3 linked regions of the Neorhizobium galegae bv. orientalis str. HAMBI 540 genome follow. The protein of the gene in region 2 binds, or shares a complex with, the protein of the main gene of each other region. Links are inferred from orthologs where the notes say so. Each region holds a gene or a part of one and is shown on either strand. Other genes may lie near its edges. The genes, in order: RG540_RS21190, dnaN and dinB.

Region 1 (4,930 bases), 210 kb from region 2 along the record:
GCCGTCTGCCTCGGGCGCCCGGAAAAGCTGCCGGGCAAGAGTTTCAAGACCGGCATCTACAAGTCGGCCGTCAATGCCGCCGTCATGCTCGACAGCCTCGGCCTCGTCGGCGATGCGGTCTGCAACACGAAACACCATGGCGGCGAGGATCAGGCGATCCTCCTCGAAGGCTCGCTGACGCTGGACTGGTGGGCAGCCGAACTCGGCCGCGATTTCCCGCCCGGTACATTCGGCGAAAACCTTACCGTCGAAGGCCTCGACAACCGCGATGTCGCCGCCGGCGACCGTTTTCATATAGGCGAGGTCGTCCTGGAAGCCAGCTGCGCCCGCTCCCCCTGCAACACGCTCGCGGTGAAGATGGGCGATCCGAAATTCCTGAAGACCTATACCAAAGCCGGCCGCCCCGGCATCTATTGCCGCGTCGTCAAGCCAGGCATGGTCTCGCCGAGCGATCCCGTCCGCCACGAACTTTATGCCGACGAGCGCGTCATGATCGCGGAAATGCTGGCGGCCGTCGGCAAGGCCTTGTCGGATGCAGAAAGAGCCCGCTTCCTGGCCGCACCGATCGGCCGCCGCTGGAGGCCGACGTTCGAGACCTAGCGCGTCGCGATCGCCGCTGCCGCACTGGCCATCGCGCCGGCCGAAACCCGGTTGGCGATCCTCACGGCCCGAGGGCTTTTCAGGAACTGGCGGGCCTTGGCGGCGAGCAGCACCCACGCAAGATCGACAATCACGAGCACAAGGAACATCGCGGCGACCAGTTCCAGCCAGCCGGTCAGCGTCACGCCGCCGAGGTCGATGATCGAAGGCAGCAGCGCCACATAGAACATCATGATCTTGGGATTGCCGAGCGTCACGGTGAGGCCGGCGAAAAACATCTTCGGCACGGAGCGATTTTCCGGAAGGTCTTCGCCGGAGCCGGCGGGTTCGGTGAACCACATCTTCCATGCGAGATAGAGGAGGTAGGCAACGCCGATCCACTTGATTGCCACGAAGACGACATGAAAACTCTCGGCGATGGCGGCAAGGCCTGCGACCGCAAACGAAAGCCACACGGCTTCGCCGACCCACATCGCCGCGAGAAACGGCAGTACGTCGCGATAACCCTTGGACAGGACGCGCGCCACGAGCGCAGCGATGCTGGGACCAGGCGAACCCGCGGCCACGAAAAGTGCCGCTGCGAAAACCAGAAGCGACGCAAGCGTCATCGGAACCTCCCTATTCCATCAACCAGGATCAGAACGGCATCTTGAAGCCGGGTGGGATCGGCAGGCCGGCGGTCAGTTCCTTGGTCTTTTCGGCGGTGATCGCCTCGGCGCGTTCCTTGGCAGCCTTGTGGGCGGCGACGATCAGGTCTTCGAGGATCTCGACGTCGTCTTCCTTGAACAGCGACGGATCGATCTTGAGGCCGAGCATGTCGCCCTTGCCGTTCAGCCGCACGGTCACCAGCCCGCCGCCGGACGTGCCTTCGACTTCAAGAGTGGCGATATCCGCCTGCATCTTTTCCATCTTGGCCTGCATTTCCTTGACCTTGCCCATCATGCCCATGATGTCGCGCATCTGTCTGTCCTCTTCCTTTATAGCTCGATGTCGTCGCCGGGCAGGATGTCGCCCTCTTCGGATTCCGCGGTCGCCGCTGCCGGCAGGTCCTCGGCCTCGTTCTCATCCTCTTCCGTCACGCGGATGCGCACGTCGGTGATCCGTGCGCCGGGGAACTGGGCGAGGATCGCCGCCACGTCCGGATCGGCGCGCGCGTCGGTGAACTGCGCCTCCCGCACGCTCTTTTCGGATTCGACCAGCGTTGGCTCTCCGGCCTCGTTGCTGAGCGTCACCCACCAGGTAATCCCGGTCCATTCCTCCAGCCGCGCCTTCAGGTCGCCGGCAATGGTCTTCGGCGCGTCACCGGAAAGGTTGATCTCCAGCCGACCCGGCTCGATCTTTACCAGCCGCACGAAATTGCGCAGCAGCGCCTTCAGCCGCGGATCGCGGTTCTTGGAGCAGAGGTCGGCGATATCCGATATCGAATTGACCGGAACCTTCGGCACCGGCTTTTCGGCCGGCTGTTCTTCGGTGCGGCCGACGGGCATGTCCCGCGGCATGGTGTTCGGCACGGCCTGCAGCATGGCGGTCGGCCCGCCAGCCGGAATACGCGGGCTCGCCATCTCCGTGCCGCGCGCATTGACCGGCGACTGCGGCGGCGAAACGGGACGCCCGCCACCATTGCCGTTCGGAACCGGCGCCCGCTGGCCATCGCCATTGGAGAAATCCGCAAGCCTGCGGGCGGCATCTTCCGGGGAGGGAAGATGGGCCGCATGCGTCAGCCGGATCAGCACCATTTCCGCAGCACCCGCCGGGCGCGAGGAGTTTTCCGCTTCCGGAATGCCCTTCAGGAGCATCTGCCAGATGCGCGACAGGGTGCTGACCGCCACGCCGTCTGCAAATTCCCGGCCGCGCACGCGCTCCACTTCGCTGATCGAAGGATCGTTGGCGGCATCGGGGATATATTTGAAACGGGTGGTCAGATGGGTGAAATCGGCGAGATCGGTCAGCACCACGACCGGATTGGCGCCGGCCTCGTATTGCGCCGTGAATTCCGAAAGCGCCGCCGTCACGTCACCGCGCACGATATGTTCGAAAAGGTCGACGATGCGGGCGCGGTCGGCGAGCCCCAGCATGCCGCGCACGGTCTCGGCAACGACGGTTCCGCCGCCGTGCGCGATCGCCTGGTCGAGCAGCGACAGCCCGTCGCGTGCCGACCCTTCTGCCGCACGCGCGACCATGGCGAGCGCTTCCGGCTCGGCCGGAATGCCTTCCTTTTCCAATATTGAGGTGAACAGGTGAACCAGGTCCGCGGCGCTGATACGGCGCAGGTCGAACCGCTGGCAGCGCGACAGGACGGTGATCGGAACCTTGCGGATTTCCGTCGTCGCGAAGATGAACTTCACATGTTCCGGCGGCTCTTCGAGCGTCTTCAACAGGCCGTTGAAGGCCTGTGTCGAGAGCATGTGCACTTCGTCGATGATATAGACTTTGTAGCGCGCCGAGACCGGGCGGTAGCGCACCTGCTCGATGATCTCTCTTATATCGTCGATGCCGGTATGGGAGGCGGCGTCCATCTCGATCACGTCGACATGCCGGCCTTCCATGATCGCCTGGCAATGTTCGCCGGGGATCCTGAGGTCGATGGTCGGTTTGTTGATGTCTGGCGTCTTGTAGTTCAGCGCGCGGGCGAGAATGCGGGCGGTCGTCGTCTTGCCGACCCCGCGAACCCCGGTCAGCATATAGGCTTGGGCGATGCGGCCGGTCTCGAACGCATTGGTCAGCGTGCGGACCATTGGCTCCTGGCCGACCATCAGGTCCGAAAAATCCTTGGGACGGTATTTGCGGGCGAGCACCCGGTATCCGCTGCCTGTGGCGGCATTCGCTGCGGAAGTGCTTGAAGATGTGGGCCCGGTATCGCTCATTCAGTCCTGCCAGCCTGCGCGGGCCAATCCTGAGCACGGTCTTGACCGGGCCGGAAGCTGACCAAGATGGTAGTACAAGTAAAAGGGTGGGAGGCTGGCACGGCGACCCGTGCCTGGCTCGTTAGGGCTGCTTCCTTCCGGACCTGACCCGGTTGGCGAGTGGCTCGTCCACCACCAACCTCCCACCGTCCATATCGTCAATAACGCTTCCAAATGCAAGCCAACCCTGTAAAAAACTGCTATCGAACAGAAAAACAAGGGAGGAAAGTTTGAGCGAATTCGAACTGGACGCGAGGATTGCCCGCGATTCCGATCTTGTGACGGCGCTGGACCTCTGTCAGCTGCGCATCCAGAACGACAGCCGCTGGCCGTGGCTGGTCATGGTGCCGCAGCGCTCCGGCTTGACCGAGATCTTCGATCTCTCACCCGCGGAACAAGCGCTGCTCTCGGTCGAGGTCAACAGGGTGGCAGCAGCCCTCAAGACGGTGACCGGTGCCACCAAGATCAATGTCGGCGCACTCGGCAATATCGTCCGCCAGCTGCATGTCCATGTCATCGCCCGGTTCGAGGGCGACCCGAACTGGCCCGGCCCGATATGGGGTTTCGGCCAGTCGGTGACCTATGAAGAGCAACAAAAACAAGATTTTCTCAACAAACTGGTTGAAGCCCTTTCATGACAGCGAACCTTTTCGACACCGACGCACCCCATCCCGAACCGAGCAAGCTGACGGCTTTTTCCGGCAACAAGCTCGACCGCCGCGCCGAATACCGTGAGGACGATTGCGTCGAGAAGGCGCTCGCCGTGGAGGGCGCCCATATCCTCGCCTTCACCGGCAGCCGGCTGATCCTGAAGCACGACAGCCAGATCCTCGACCCGCTGTTCTCGCCTTACGAGCTTGCCGAACTGAAGCCGGATTTCGACAACGCCGTGCTGCTCGGTTACCACGAGACGGGCGAACCCCGCATCGCCGTGCCGATGCTGATCCCGGCGGAAGAACTGGCAAGCCACTACAAGCCAACCGAGGCCCGGGCGCTCTTTCGCGACCAGCTCATCGAGGGAGAGCTGCAGGGCGAGGTCGCGCAAGCCGTCGCGCTGCTCAACTGGAATGCGGCCAACAAGTTCTGCGGCAAATGCGGATCGCCGACCGAAACCAGGATCGGCGGTTACAAGCGGGTCTGCACCCAGTGCCAGCACATGATGTTTCCGCGCACCGACCCAGTTGTCATCATGCTCACGATCGACACGGAGCGCGACCGCTGCCTGCTCGGCCGCAGCCACCATTTCCAGGAGGGCATGTATTCCTGCCTCGCCGGTTTCGTGGAACCTGGCGAGACAATCGAGGATGCGGTGCGCCGCGAGACCTTCGAGGAATCCGGCATCGAGACCGGCCGGGTCCGCTATCACGCCTCGCAACCCTGGCCGATGCCGCATTCGCTGATGATCGGCTGTTACGCCGAGGCGAAAT
Region 2 (4,984 bases):
CCCTTGCTGCGGGCATAGGACGATTCCGAATTGGCATCGGCGCCGATCGCGGAAATATGGGTAAGTTTGGCGCCGGCAGCACGTGCCGCATCGGCAACCGCGCGAGCGCCAAAATCCTGGACCGCGTCAAACGTGTTGCGGCCGCTCTCGAACATGATGCCGACGCAGTTGATTACATGCGAAGTGCCTTCGGCGGCCTTCAAGACCGATTGGCGGTAGCGCAGGTTCGCCTGGACCAGCGAGATCTGCCCGACATAACCGGCGGGCAGCAGGAAGCCGGCGAGATCCGGACGGCGAACGGCGACCCGGACGCGATAACCGCGTTTGGCAAGCGTACGCACCACATGCCTGCCGACGAAGCCCGATCCTCCGAAAACGGTGACGAGCGGCGGAAGGTTGTTGATGGTCATGGCGTGCTCCGGGAGCCTGTGGGACGAGATGAGTGCTGTTTAACCGAATCGCGGCACGGGTGGAAGTGTCTCCACTGCCGCACCGCCCGCGATAACCGGTTCTTAAAGGCCGTCGAGGACGACGATTTCGCCATCCGCCACTTCCTGGCGGATCTTGATGGCGATCGCATATTCGGGCGAATTGTAGCAGTCGATGGCGGCCTGCATCGACGGGAATTCGATGATGACGTTGCGGGCGCGGGATTTGCCCTCCATCGCTGCCATGGTGCCGCCGCGGGCAAGGAAATTGGCGCCGTATTTCTCGAAGGCGGGCGTGGCCGCTGCGATATAATCCTTATAACGTTCCGGGTCGCGGACATCGACGCGAGCGACCCAATATCCCTTGGCCATGATATCTCCTCCAGCGTGTTTTCGGTTAGGACGACTTCCGGCAAATTCCCGGGCGAGTCAATATGGCGGGTGTTGCGTACCTGTCCGGCGGCCACCGGGACTCATCCCGGATCACGACCGGGAGAATATCTCTCCGGCAACGACGGATTATCAGAGCACGCCCTGCATCTCGGCGAGGATGGCTTGCGCCGCCGCCTTCGGATCCGGCGCCTTGACGATCGGGCGGGCGACGACGAGATGGCTCGATCCGGCGCGCAATGCGTCGGCCGGCGTCATCACCCGCTTCTGGTCGCCCGCTTCCGAACCCGCAGGGCGGATGCCGGGCGTGACGATCGCCAGATCAGGGCCGACAATCTTGCGAACCGCAGCGGACTCCTCGGCCGAGCAGACGATACCGCCCATTCCGGCGGCCAGCGCCTGTTCCGAGCGTCGCAGAACCAGTGTGTGCGGATCGTATTCGTAACCGGCATCGACGAGGTCCGTTTCGTCCATCGAGGTCAGGACGGTTACCGCGAGCAGGCAGAGGTCCGAACCCCTGGCAGCCTCGACCGCGGCCCGCATCGCCTTCGGATAGGCGTGCAGGGTGAGCATGGTCATGCCCATCTTGACGATGTTCTCGACGCCCTTCGCGACCGTGTTGTCGATGTCGAGCAGCTTCATGTCGAGGAAGACTTTTTTGCCATCCTTTGCCAGATCGCGTGCAAGTTCGAGACCGCCGGCGAAAACGAGCTGATAGCCGATCTTGTAGAAGGAAACGGTGTCACCGAGCGCGGAGACCATCTTTTCGGCTTCGCCGATGGTCGGAATGTCGAGGCCTACGATGAGGCGATCACGAGCGTTCATGCCTGGAACCCTTCCCATTTTTCGATGGGCGTCCAGTCGCATGAGAGCGTCCGGTCCGCAAGGGTGAAGCAGAAGAGATTTCCCCCACCGCCCGGTTGGTCCCGGTCGCGGGCGATCGGCGAGCCGGTGAGGTGGCATTTCAACAGCGTTCCAACGCCGCCATGGCCGACGAAGGCGATCGGCGTGCTCGGGTCGTGCTCGGCAAGAATTCTGGTGACCACCGAGACGATGCGGCTCTGGGCGTCCACGGCGCGCTCCCAGCCTTTGAAGCTCTCTTCCGGGTGGGCGAAAAACCAGTTGGCTGCATCCTCGAACCGTGGCGGCGGCAGAAAGCCTGTCGCCGAGCGATCGTTCTCATGGGTGTCCTCGGCGATCTCGATCGAAATGCCCGAGGCGAGGCTGAGGATTTCGGCAGTCTCGATCGCCTTTACCTCGTCGCTGGAGATGATCCGGCCGAGTTTCCTTGCCCATTCGGATTGGGCGGCCGCGCGAGCGCGGGCGGCGCCGACGTCAGAGAGTCCCCACCGAGGCACCGGCACGTTCGGATCGATGCGGACCTGCGGATGGGTGATGTAGAGGCCGAATGCCATGGTCAGCCGCGGCTATAGGTCCAGAGCTGCGCCGGCGGAATATTGCGGACGACGAAATCGTAATGCTTGATCCGGTAACGATCGGGTTGGGCAATGATCGGCGAGACGGGGCCATAGGTGATCTGCATCACCGGCCGGCCGGCCGGGATGCGGTCGAGCAGGTCTTCGAGCAGCGCGATGCGGCGCTCCATCGGGAAGCTCAAAAGCGGGATTGCCGAAATAACGCTGTCGAATGTCGTGTCCTTCAAGGCGCCGAGCGTGCGCTTGAGATCGAAGGCATCGCCATTGATGAAGTTCACGCCTTCATAGGTGCGGACTAGGTGCTGGAAGAAATCGGTCGAATATTCGATGGAGACCAGGTTTTCCGGCGAGATACCGTGCTTCAGGATCGCCTTGGTGATGATGCCGGTGCCGGGCCCGAGTTCGAGGACAGGCAGGCCGGAGGCCGTGTCGATGACGCTTGCCATGCGTTTGGCGGTGACGGAGGAGGTGGGGCAGATCGCGCCGACCCGTTTCGGGCCATCGATCCAGCCTTTGAAGAACCGGATCTCATCATCGAACTTGCGGCCAAGCCGCTCCTTCAAGCGCAGTTCCATTTTTTATCCTCTCCCTTTTTGCCCCATGTGGAACCCTGATGCCGCAAAAGCAAGGAAAAATGTCGCACCTGGGAAAACCGCATGAAAAAGGCGGCCGGAGCTTCCGGCCGCCTTGATGATGTTAAACGCGCATCGGCATCAAGACATAGAGCGCGTCGTCGCCCGCTGTGTCTCGCACCAATGTCGGAGAACCGGCATCCGCCAGCATGAAGATCGCGTCGTCGCCCGAAAGCTGGGCGGTAATGTCGAGCAGGTATTTGGCGTTGAAGCCGATTTCCATCGGATCGTTGTCGTAGCCGACCGCAACCTCTTCCGTGGCGCTGCCCGAATCCGGATTATTGACCGTCAGCGTCAGCTGGCCGTCGGTCAGCGACAGCTTTACCGCACGGCCGCGCTCGGAGGAAATGGTCGAGACGCGGTCGACAGCCCTGGTAAAGCTCTGGCAATCGACGCGCATTTCCTTGTCGTTGCCGGTCGGGATGACGCGCTGGTAATCCGGGAAAGTGCCGTCGATCAGCTTCGAGGTCATCACGACCGAGCCGATTGTGACGCGGATCTTGGCGTCCGAAACCTCGACCGTGACCACCGCTTCCGGATCATCGACCAGTTTCTGCAGCTCGCCGACCGTCTTGCGGGGGATGATGATGCCCGGCATGCCTTCGGAACCCGATGGCGCCTTTACATCGGCGCGGGCCAGACGGTGACCATCGGTCGCGACCGCGCGAAGCTTCAGGTCCCCGTCGGCTTCGATCGTGTGGAAGAAGATGCCGTTCAGGTAATAGCGGGTCTCCTCGGTGGAGATCGCGAACTGGGTGCGGTCGATCAGCATTTTCAGATCGGTCGCCTTCAGCTTGAACGTATGTGTGAAGCTGCCGGCGGTGAGGTCGGGGAAGTCCGATTCCGGCAGGCACTGCAGCGAGAACTTCGAGCGCCCGGATTGCACCGTCATGGAGCTGCCGTCCGGATTGGTGGCGAGCAGTACTTCCGAACCGTCCGGCAGCTTGCGGACGATTTCGTAAAGCAGGTGCGCGGGAACCGTCGTGGCGCCGGCAGTCTCGACCATGGCCGGAAGGGCTTCGGTGATTTCGAGATCGAGGTCGGTCGCTTTCAGGTCGAGACCGGCGCCGGCCGCGCGCATCAGCACGTTGGAGAGGATCGGGATGGTGTTCCGTCGCTCCACCACGCGATGCACGTGGTTCAGCGACTTCAGAAGGTTTGACCGCTCAAGAGTAATACGCATGGACGCAATCGCTTTCGACCGTGGCGATCCGGCAGGGCCGGACCCTGATATTCTGCCGGCTTTGGGCCAGCCGGATGATGTGGACCGGCAAAATGGCAGACAACCCGTTCGAAAAGCAAGAGGTGAACAAGGCGTTAGCAAGTCATTTCGCATCTGTCTCACGCGCTGCACACAGAAAATATGCGTTCTCAACAGCTTGGGCTTTACTTGCCGAAGCCGGTCCGCTTGCCCATAAAGGCACATGACCATCCTTTTACGCGTGACGCCCCTTGACCGATGACCTGAAGAGCAGCCAGCGCGGCTATCGCGTCGCCAATACTTTCGTACCTGCGCGGCCATTGGAGCCGGCGCTTTATCTGGTCGCGACCCCCATCGGCAATCTCGGCGACATCACGCTGCGTGCGCTCGAAACGCTTTCCGGCGCCGATGTGCTGGCCTGCGAGGACACCCGGGTGACCCGCGTGCTGCTCGACCGCTATGGCATCGTCAACAGGCCCTATGCCTACCACGAGCATAATTCCGACGAGGTCGGACCGAAGCTGATCGCGGCTTTGGAAGAAGGAAAATCGGTGGCGCTGGTCTCCGATGCCGGCACCCCCTTGGTCTCCGATCCCGGTTACCGGCTTGGTCAGATGGCGATCCAGGCCGGCCACAAGGTCGTGCCCATCCCCGGCGCCTCTGCGCCGCTCGCAGCGCTCGTCGGTTCCGGCATGCCGTCCGACGCGTTTCTGTTCGCCGGTTTCCTGCCGGTCAAGGACAAGGGCCGCCGCGACCGGCTGGCCGAGCTTTCGAAAGTGCCGGCAACGCTGATCTTCTTCGAATCGCCGCATCGCATCGGCGCAACGCTCGCCGCTGCCGCCGAAGTGCTCGGAACTGGCCGGCGCGCGGCGGTCTGCCGTGAATTGACGAAGACTT
Region 3 (4,895 bases), on a different replicon or contig from region 2:
GGCGGATTGCGATCGGCGTCGCGTCCGGCCGCTATACCGTCCGCGAGCTCCGCTCCCCGCAGCCAGTCAGTCGCTCCCGAAACCTTATCACATCTCGCGGGGCAGCGTAGCCCTGTCCGGGACCTACCCGTCGGGACCTCGCTGTCAATCTAACGGCTCGCTTGTCCACCCTACATCCAATCTCAGCAGGCTTGCTATTCCGGCGCGCTGATCTCGTCGATGTACCACATGGATCAGCTTGGCTCGTTGACGAAACTGCCAGCTCAAGCTGAACAGCGCTTCCTGGCAGAGCCCTGTATTTCGCGAAGCCGATTTCTTAGTCAAAGAACCGAGACGTTCTCTGCTTTTGATTTCCCGGTTTTGCGATCTTGCCCCAGTTCGAAGCTCACCTTGTCGCCTTCACGGAGCGATCCGCCGCGCTCGAGTGCGGAGACATGGACGAAAACGTCTTGTCCGCCATTCTCGGGGGTGATGAAACCAAAACCCTTGTCGTCGTTGAAAAACTTCACTGTACCAGTCGCCATAAATACCTATTCCCGTGTTCGCAGAGTTGTGGGTGCACTCTATAGCGGGATGACCGCCGTGGATACAATGATCGTCGCGAATATTGCCAATGGCCAACGTGGATACAGAGACAGACGTACGGGCTACCACCACCGCAGCGATGGTTTCTGGTACCCTTAGCAGCATTCGGTGCTGTCGCTATCATCGGCGGTGCCATCGCGAGCCGGCCTCGCGCGGGTGGGGGCAGCCATGCACAGTGGTGTACAAACCGCTATCAGTCCTATCGCGCTGACGGCAACACGGATTCTCCGCGCGCAGGCGTGCGAGCGACCTGTTCATCGCTCTATAGATAAAGCCAGTTTCGGATGGGTGCTCTAGTAGGCATTCCTGATGCGGCTTCATCCCTGCGTTAACTCGCCCTTTCCCGAGCCGCTGGCCGTCCCGTCCGTTCAATGGGGATCGGTATGGTGTCGGTAACTCGCAAGTTATGGCTTCCGCGATTTGCTAACTCTCCTAAGCAATCATGGAAGGGAGTGCGGGTCGAAGAAGAAGTCCAGCTGGTGTGCTTTCCTGTGCGAAAGCGAGACGCAATTAACCTCTCGGTAACGAAGCCGGAGCATGAGTCTGGGGCTCAATCGCTGAGAGGTTTTGTCATGCGTGTTCCCGGTGGTGCTGTGCTTTTGGTTATCCCGATTATTGCGGTGCTGCTGTTTGGCGCGTCGCTCGCTTGGGACCAGCTCGACAAACTCGATCCCATCGTGACTGGCGCGATCCGATAGAAAGATATCTATGCCTTCCTCAACCAGCTCCCACGCTCGCTTTTGATTGAGGAAGGGCTTGGCAGGTGGAGCCCGGTTGCCATTGCAATCATCGGCATGAGTCTCATCTTGCCGGGGAGGACTGCTTACGTTGACGCTAAGATGGACAAGCCGGTACGAGCTTCAAGTGAGATAATATTTGGGGCTTGGCTCACAAATTCATGCTTTCCGAATGGCGGTATTGTAGGGATCAGGAATTAGCACTTGCCGAGAGCGCTATTTTGGCTGCGCTCGGGCAGCGCAATGGTCGCTGACGAGCGCGGCCTTGCGCGCGATCGAATCTCGTCGCGCACGGTCCACGCCAGGAATGCCATTGCCAGCATGGCGGCCGGGAAGCGAACGTTGCTGGCGCAACGATAGCGGAGAGCCGCTGGAGCGCACCAAACTAAATCCGAACGCACCATCCTTACGTGCTGTTCTTAGCACGGCTACGCCGCTGCCGGCGCTCTGTCGAAAGATCGGGCAGATTGCCCTCCAGCTCCAGGCTGGTGTGGTCGCGGTCATCCGCCGAGAATTCTCTTTCGATTTCCTTGATCGCGTCTTCGAGCCTGTGCAGTTGGGTTGGCAGAGAACCATGCCCAGCAGGCATGTCTGCGCGTGTAAGAAGCCTTTCTATTCCACGGCGGGCGGAAGCATAGATACGTTGCCGCCCTTCGACCGTGGTGTCGTTGGAGCGCTGGATGGCTTGGCGGAGTACGGAAATAAGTGCTGACATAGGATCCTTGCCGCGATGAAAGCATGGAGCTAGGGCCAGATTGTCAGTCGTCAATTGTGCGAATTCGCGCTAAATCCAACTGTTTACTATTTCCAAGCGCCGGCGCAGTCTATCCTGTAACGTTGTTGAGCTGCCATGGGTCAACGCGCTCCCCTTGCGCCATTTCACGACCGCCAGATCGCTATGCTGACGCGCGATCAACGCATAACTGGCTCGAGGGGCTCCTTCCTGAACCAGACATCTCGCATAGGCTTCCGCCGGGCGCTCCGCCGTTCAACCCTTCCTGCTCAGACAATGCTGGCATTCTAAAGCGCCAGCCACAGCTGCGATTCCGCGATCGGTGCTCGCCGTTCCAGCGAAGACAGCGACACGCCGAGCAGGCGGATCCCTTTTCGCGGTGGGAAGATTGGCGCGAGCAGCCGGCCGACTACGTTCTCCAGCTCGGCGATCGTTGGTAGAGGAGCCGCAACCGTTCTGCTGCGGGTGATCTGAGTGAAATCGGCATATTTGACCTTCAGTGTCACGGTCTTTGCGCCGATTTCATTGGCCTCGCAGTAACCCCACACTTTTTCGATCAGCGGCTGAAGCCCTTCGCGGGCAGGCTCGTAGGCGTGGAGGTCCTGCGAGAACGTATCTTCGGCGCCAACGGATTTGCGCACCCGGTCGGGCCTGACCTGGCGCTCGTCGAATCCGCGGGCGATGCCGTAGAAATAGGGTCCCGACTTGCCGAAGTGGTCGACGAGGAATTCGAGCGTCTTCTGCTTGAGGTCTGCGCCCGTCTCGATCCCGAGCCGGTGCATCTTCTCGGCCGTCGCCGGCCCGACGCCATGAAATTTCTTGACGGAGAGCGCTTCCACGAATGCCGGTCCATTCTTCGGGGTGATGACGGCCTGGCCGTTGGGCTTGTTCAGATCGCTCGCCATCTTGGCGAGGAATTTGTTGTAGGAAATTCCTGCCGACGCGTTGAGGCCGGTCACCTGCTTGATCCTGACACGGATTTCCGATGCGATCTCGGTGGCGAGCTCCATGCCCTTCAGGTTTTCGGTGACATCGAGATAGGCCTCGTCGAGCGAAAGCGGCTCGATGAGAGGCGTGTACTCTGCGAAGATCTCACGGATTTGCTGCGACACGGCCTTGTAGACATCGAAGCGGGGCGGCACGAAAATCAGCTCCGGACATTTGCGCTTCGCGGTGACAGACGGCATGGCCGAGTGAACACCGAATTTGCGGGCCTCATAGCTCGCCGCCGCCACCACACCGCGGGCTGCCGATCCACCGACGGCAATCGGTTTGCCGCGCAGGTCAGGGTTATCGCGCTGCTCGACCGATGCGTAGAAGGCATCCATGTCCACATGCACGATTTTGCGGATGGTGGGCGAGCTCGTGTCGTTCATGGCGGCTTCAGCGATCGTGATGTTATCCGCCAGCCTTCTACCTCGAAACAGAAGGGGAACGTAGCAGTCTTCGCCGCGATATCAACCATTTCGATGACGCTGGTGTCCAAGCCAGAAACTACCGGGCGCCTCAGGGGTTCTCGCCCTGTAAACATCAGGAGCAAGAGACAGCAGCAGTACAGCCCCAAAACACCACACGTCCATATGCCGAGGCCAATCGCTGGTAGACGAGGCCCGATCCAGCTCTGAGAGCTCCCGAGGGCTTATGCTTAACAGCGCGCTAGCGGTTCGGCCTAGTCGCTGCGGCGCGGTCCCGGCCGGCGATCACGCGGCAGCTTCGACGCAGGTGCCCCGATCCTGACGATCATTCCATCACATCAAATAAGCTCGATCTGCGCGACCGCTGCTTCAAGTTTATGTTCATCGCGAATCTCGCTGTGGAAGAGTTCGAGCAATGTCGCCGCAGCCCCTCAGCTTGCGGGCTCTTCTTGCGAATGCCACCCGCTGCGCGTCGGGTTGAGGGGCTGCGCCTTGGCGGACCAGCGCAGGCCCTTGTTTGCCCGGATCGGCTTGTCCGCTAGATGGTTCGTCCGCTAGATCAAGTGGGGACAGCCCTTGGTTTGCCCAGCAAAGCGCTAGCGGGTTCATATCCTGTCAAAAACACCGATTTCCACCGATCGACCGCCCAAGCATACTTCATCTGGTATTGTTGACAGCGTACATCATATCCTGCATCCGCCCTACGATGTCGTCCAGCACTGCAATGCGCTGCCCGCCTGACGGACGAATGGCGAAGTAGGAGACTTCGATCTTCGGCTCGAAGGGAATAGCGATGATGTCGGCGCCGGCGGACCGAAGGCTGGTGTGATCGACGATGCCGACACCCATTCCCGATGCAGCGAAATAGCAGCAGTTCAGCATCGAGGTTTCCATCGTGCTGATCGGTTGATGGTCTTCATTCGAAAAGGCGCGGTCCAGCGCCAGCCTGAGCGGCGAATTGCGGCCCGGGATCAGGACGCGCTCGTCCAGAAGGTCGGCGGGCGTGATGACCTTGCGAGACGCCAGCCGGTGGCCGGGCGCCATGGCGGCGACAGCATGCGAACCGTGCAGCAGGACGGCATTCTTGTCGGCCATACGCGGCGAGCCGAAGACGAAGCCGAGATCGTAACGGTTTTTCTCGACCATATCCCAGATATGGCGGCTGTTTTCGACATCGATCACCAGTGGGATGTCCAGACGGTTGCCGACAACATCGATGATCGCCTGATGCAGGTAGGGCCGGACCAGCGAGGTGACGCTGGCTATCCTCAGCACGATGTTCTTGTGCCGGCGGATATCGTCGGCGGCCTGAGCGATCTGGTCGAGCCCGAGATAAAGCCGCTCGACCTCCCGGAAGAGCTGCGTCGCCTCGGCTGTCGGCATCAACCGGGTCCCGACCCGTTCGAACAGCCTGATCTCGACGAT

Evidence for each region.
Region 1: the proteins of dnaN (region 2) and RG540_RS21190 are in contact, whole or in part, in a cryo-EM structure (PDB 8GIZ), measured with the Escherichia coli proteins. The link is inferred for Neorhizobium galegae bv. orientalis str. HAMBI 540 from one-to-one orthologs.
Region 3: the proteins of dnaN (region 2) and dinB are in contact, whole or in part, in a solved structure (PDB 1OK7), measured with the Escherichia coli proteins. The link is inferred for Neorhizobium galegae bv. orientalis str. HAMBI 540 from one-to-one orthologs.

Annotation. Positions count from the first base shown.
Region 1 is NZ_HG938353.1:4,408,187-4,413,116, forward strand. Bases 1,022-3,941 are described here. They hold RG540_RS21190 (DNA polymerase III subunit gamma/tau), read right to left. Parts: upstream 3,465-3,941; coding sequence 1,578-3,464; downstream 1,022-1,577. Other genes in these bases: RG540_RS21180 (LysE family translocator), read right to left, coding at 1,022-1,208; RG540_RS21185 (YbaB/EbfC family nucleoid-associated protein), read right to left, coding at 1,237-1,560; RG540_RS21195 (HIT domain-containing protein), read left to right, coding at 3,734-3,941. In the rest of the region: RG540_RS21175 (MOSC domain-containing protein), read left to right, coding at 1-600; more of RG540_RS21180, read right to left, coding at 597-1,021; more of RG540_RS21195, read left to right, coding at 3,942-4,141; nudC (NAD(+) diphosphatase), read left to right, coding at 4,138-4,930. UniProt on the Escherichia coli protein: Part of the beta sliding clamp loading complex, which hydrolyzes ATP to load the beta clamp onto primed DNA to form the DNA replication pre-initiation complex.
Region 2 is NZ_HG938353.1:4,613,980-4,618,963, forward strand. Bases 2,011-4,984 are described here. They hold dnaN (DNA polymerase III subunit beta), read right to left. Parts: upstream 4,070-4,984; coding sequence 2,951-4,069; downstream 2,011-2,950. Other genes in these bases: RG540_RS22300 (histidine phosphatase family protein), read right to left, coding at 2,011-2,233; pmtA (phospholipid N-methyltransferase PmtA), read right to left, coding at 2,236-2,829; rsmI (16S rRNA (cytidine(1402)-2'-O)-methyltransferase), read left to right, coding at 4,339-4,984. Also shown: RG540_RS22285 (complex I NDUFA9 subunit family protein), read right to left, coding at 1-410; RG540_RS22290 (DUF1330 domain-containing protein), read right to left, coding at 513-800; pyrF (orotidine-5'-phosphate decarboxylase), read right to left, coding at 951-1,643; more of RG540_RS22300, read right to left, coding at 1,640-2,010. UniProt on the Escherichia coli protein: Confers DNA tethering and processivity to DNA polymerases and other proteins. Acts as a clamp, forming a ring around DNA (a reaction catalyzed by the clamp-loading complex) which diffuses in an ATP-independent manner freely and bidirectionally along dsDNA.
Region 3 is NZ_HG938354.1:1,552,877-1,557,771, reverse strand. What follows is about bases 1,388-4,272. They hold dinB (DNA polymerase IV), read right to left. Parts: upstream 3,432-4,272; coding sequence 2,343-3,431; downstream 1,388-2,342. Other genes in these bases: RG540_RS29880 (LysR family transcriptional regulator), read right to left, coding at 4,128-4,272; RG540_RS29890 (hypothetical protein), read right to left, coding at 1,729-2,037. Outside these bases: RG540_RS29900 (cold-shock protein), read right to left, coding at 321-524; RG540_RS33520 (hypothetical protein), read left to right, coding at 1,158-1,283; more of RG540_RS29880, read right to left, coding at 4,273-4,895. UniProt on the Escherichia coli protein: Poorly processive, error-prone DNA polymerase involved in translesion repair and untargeted mutagenesis. Copies undamaged DNA at stalled replication forks, which arise in vivo from mismatched or misaligned primer ends.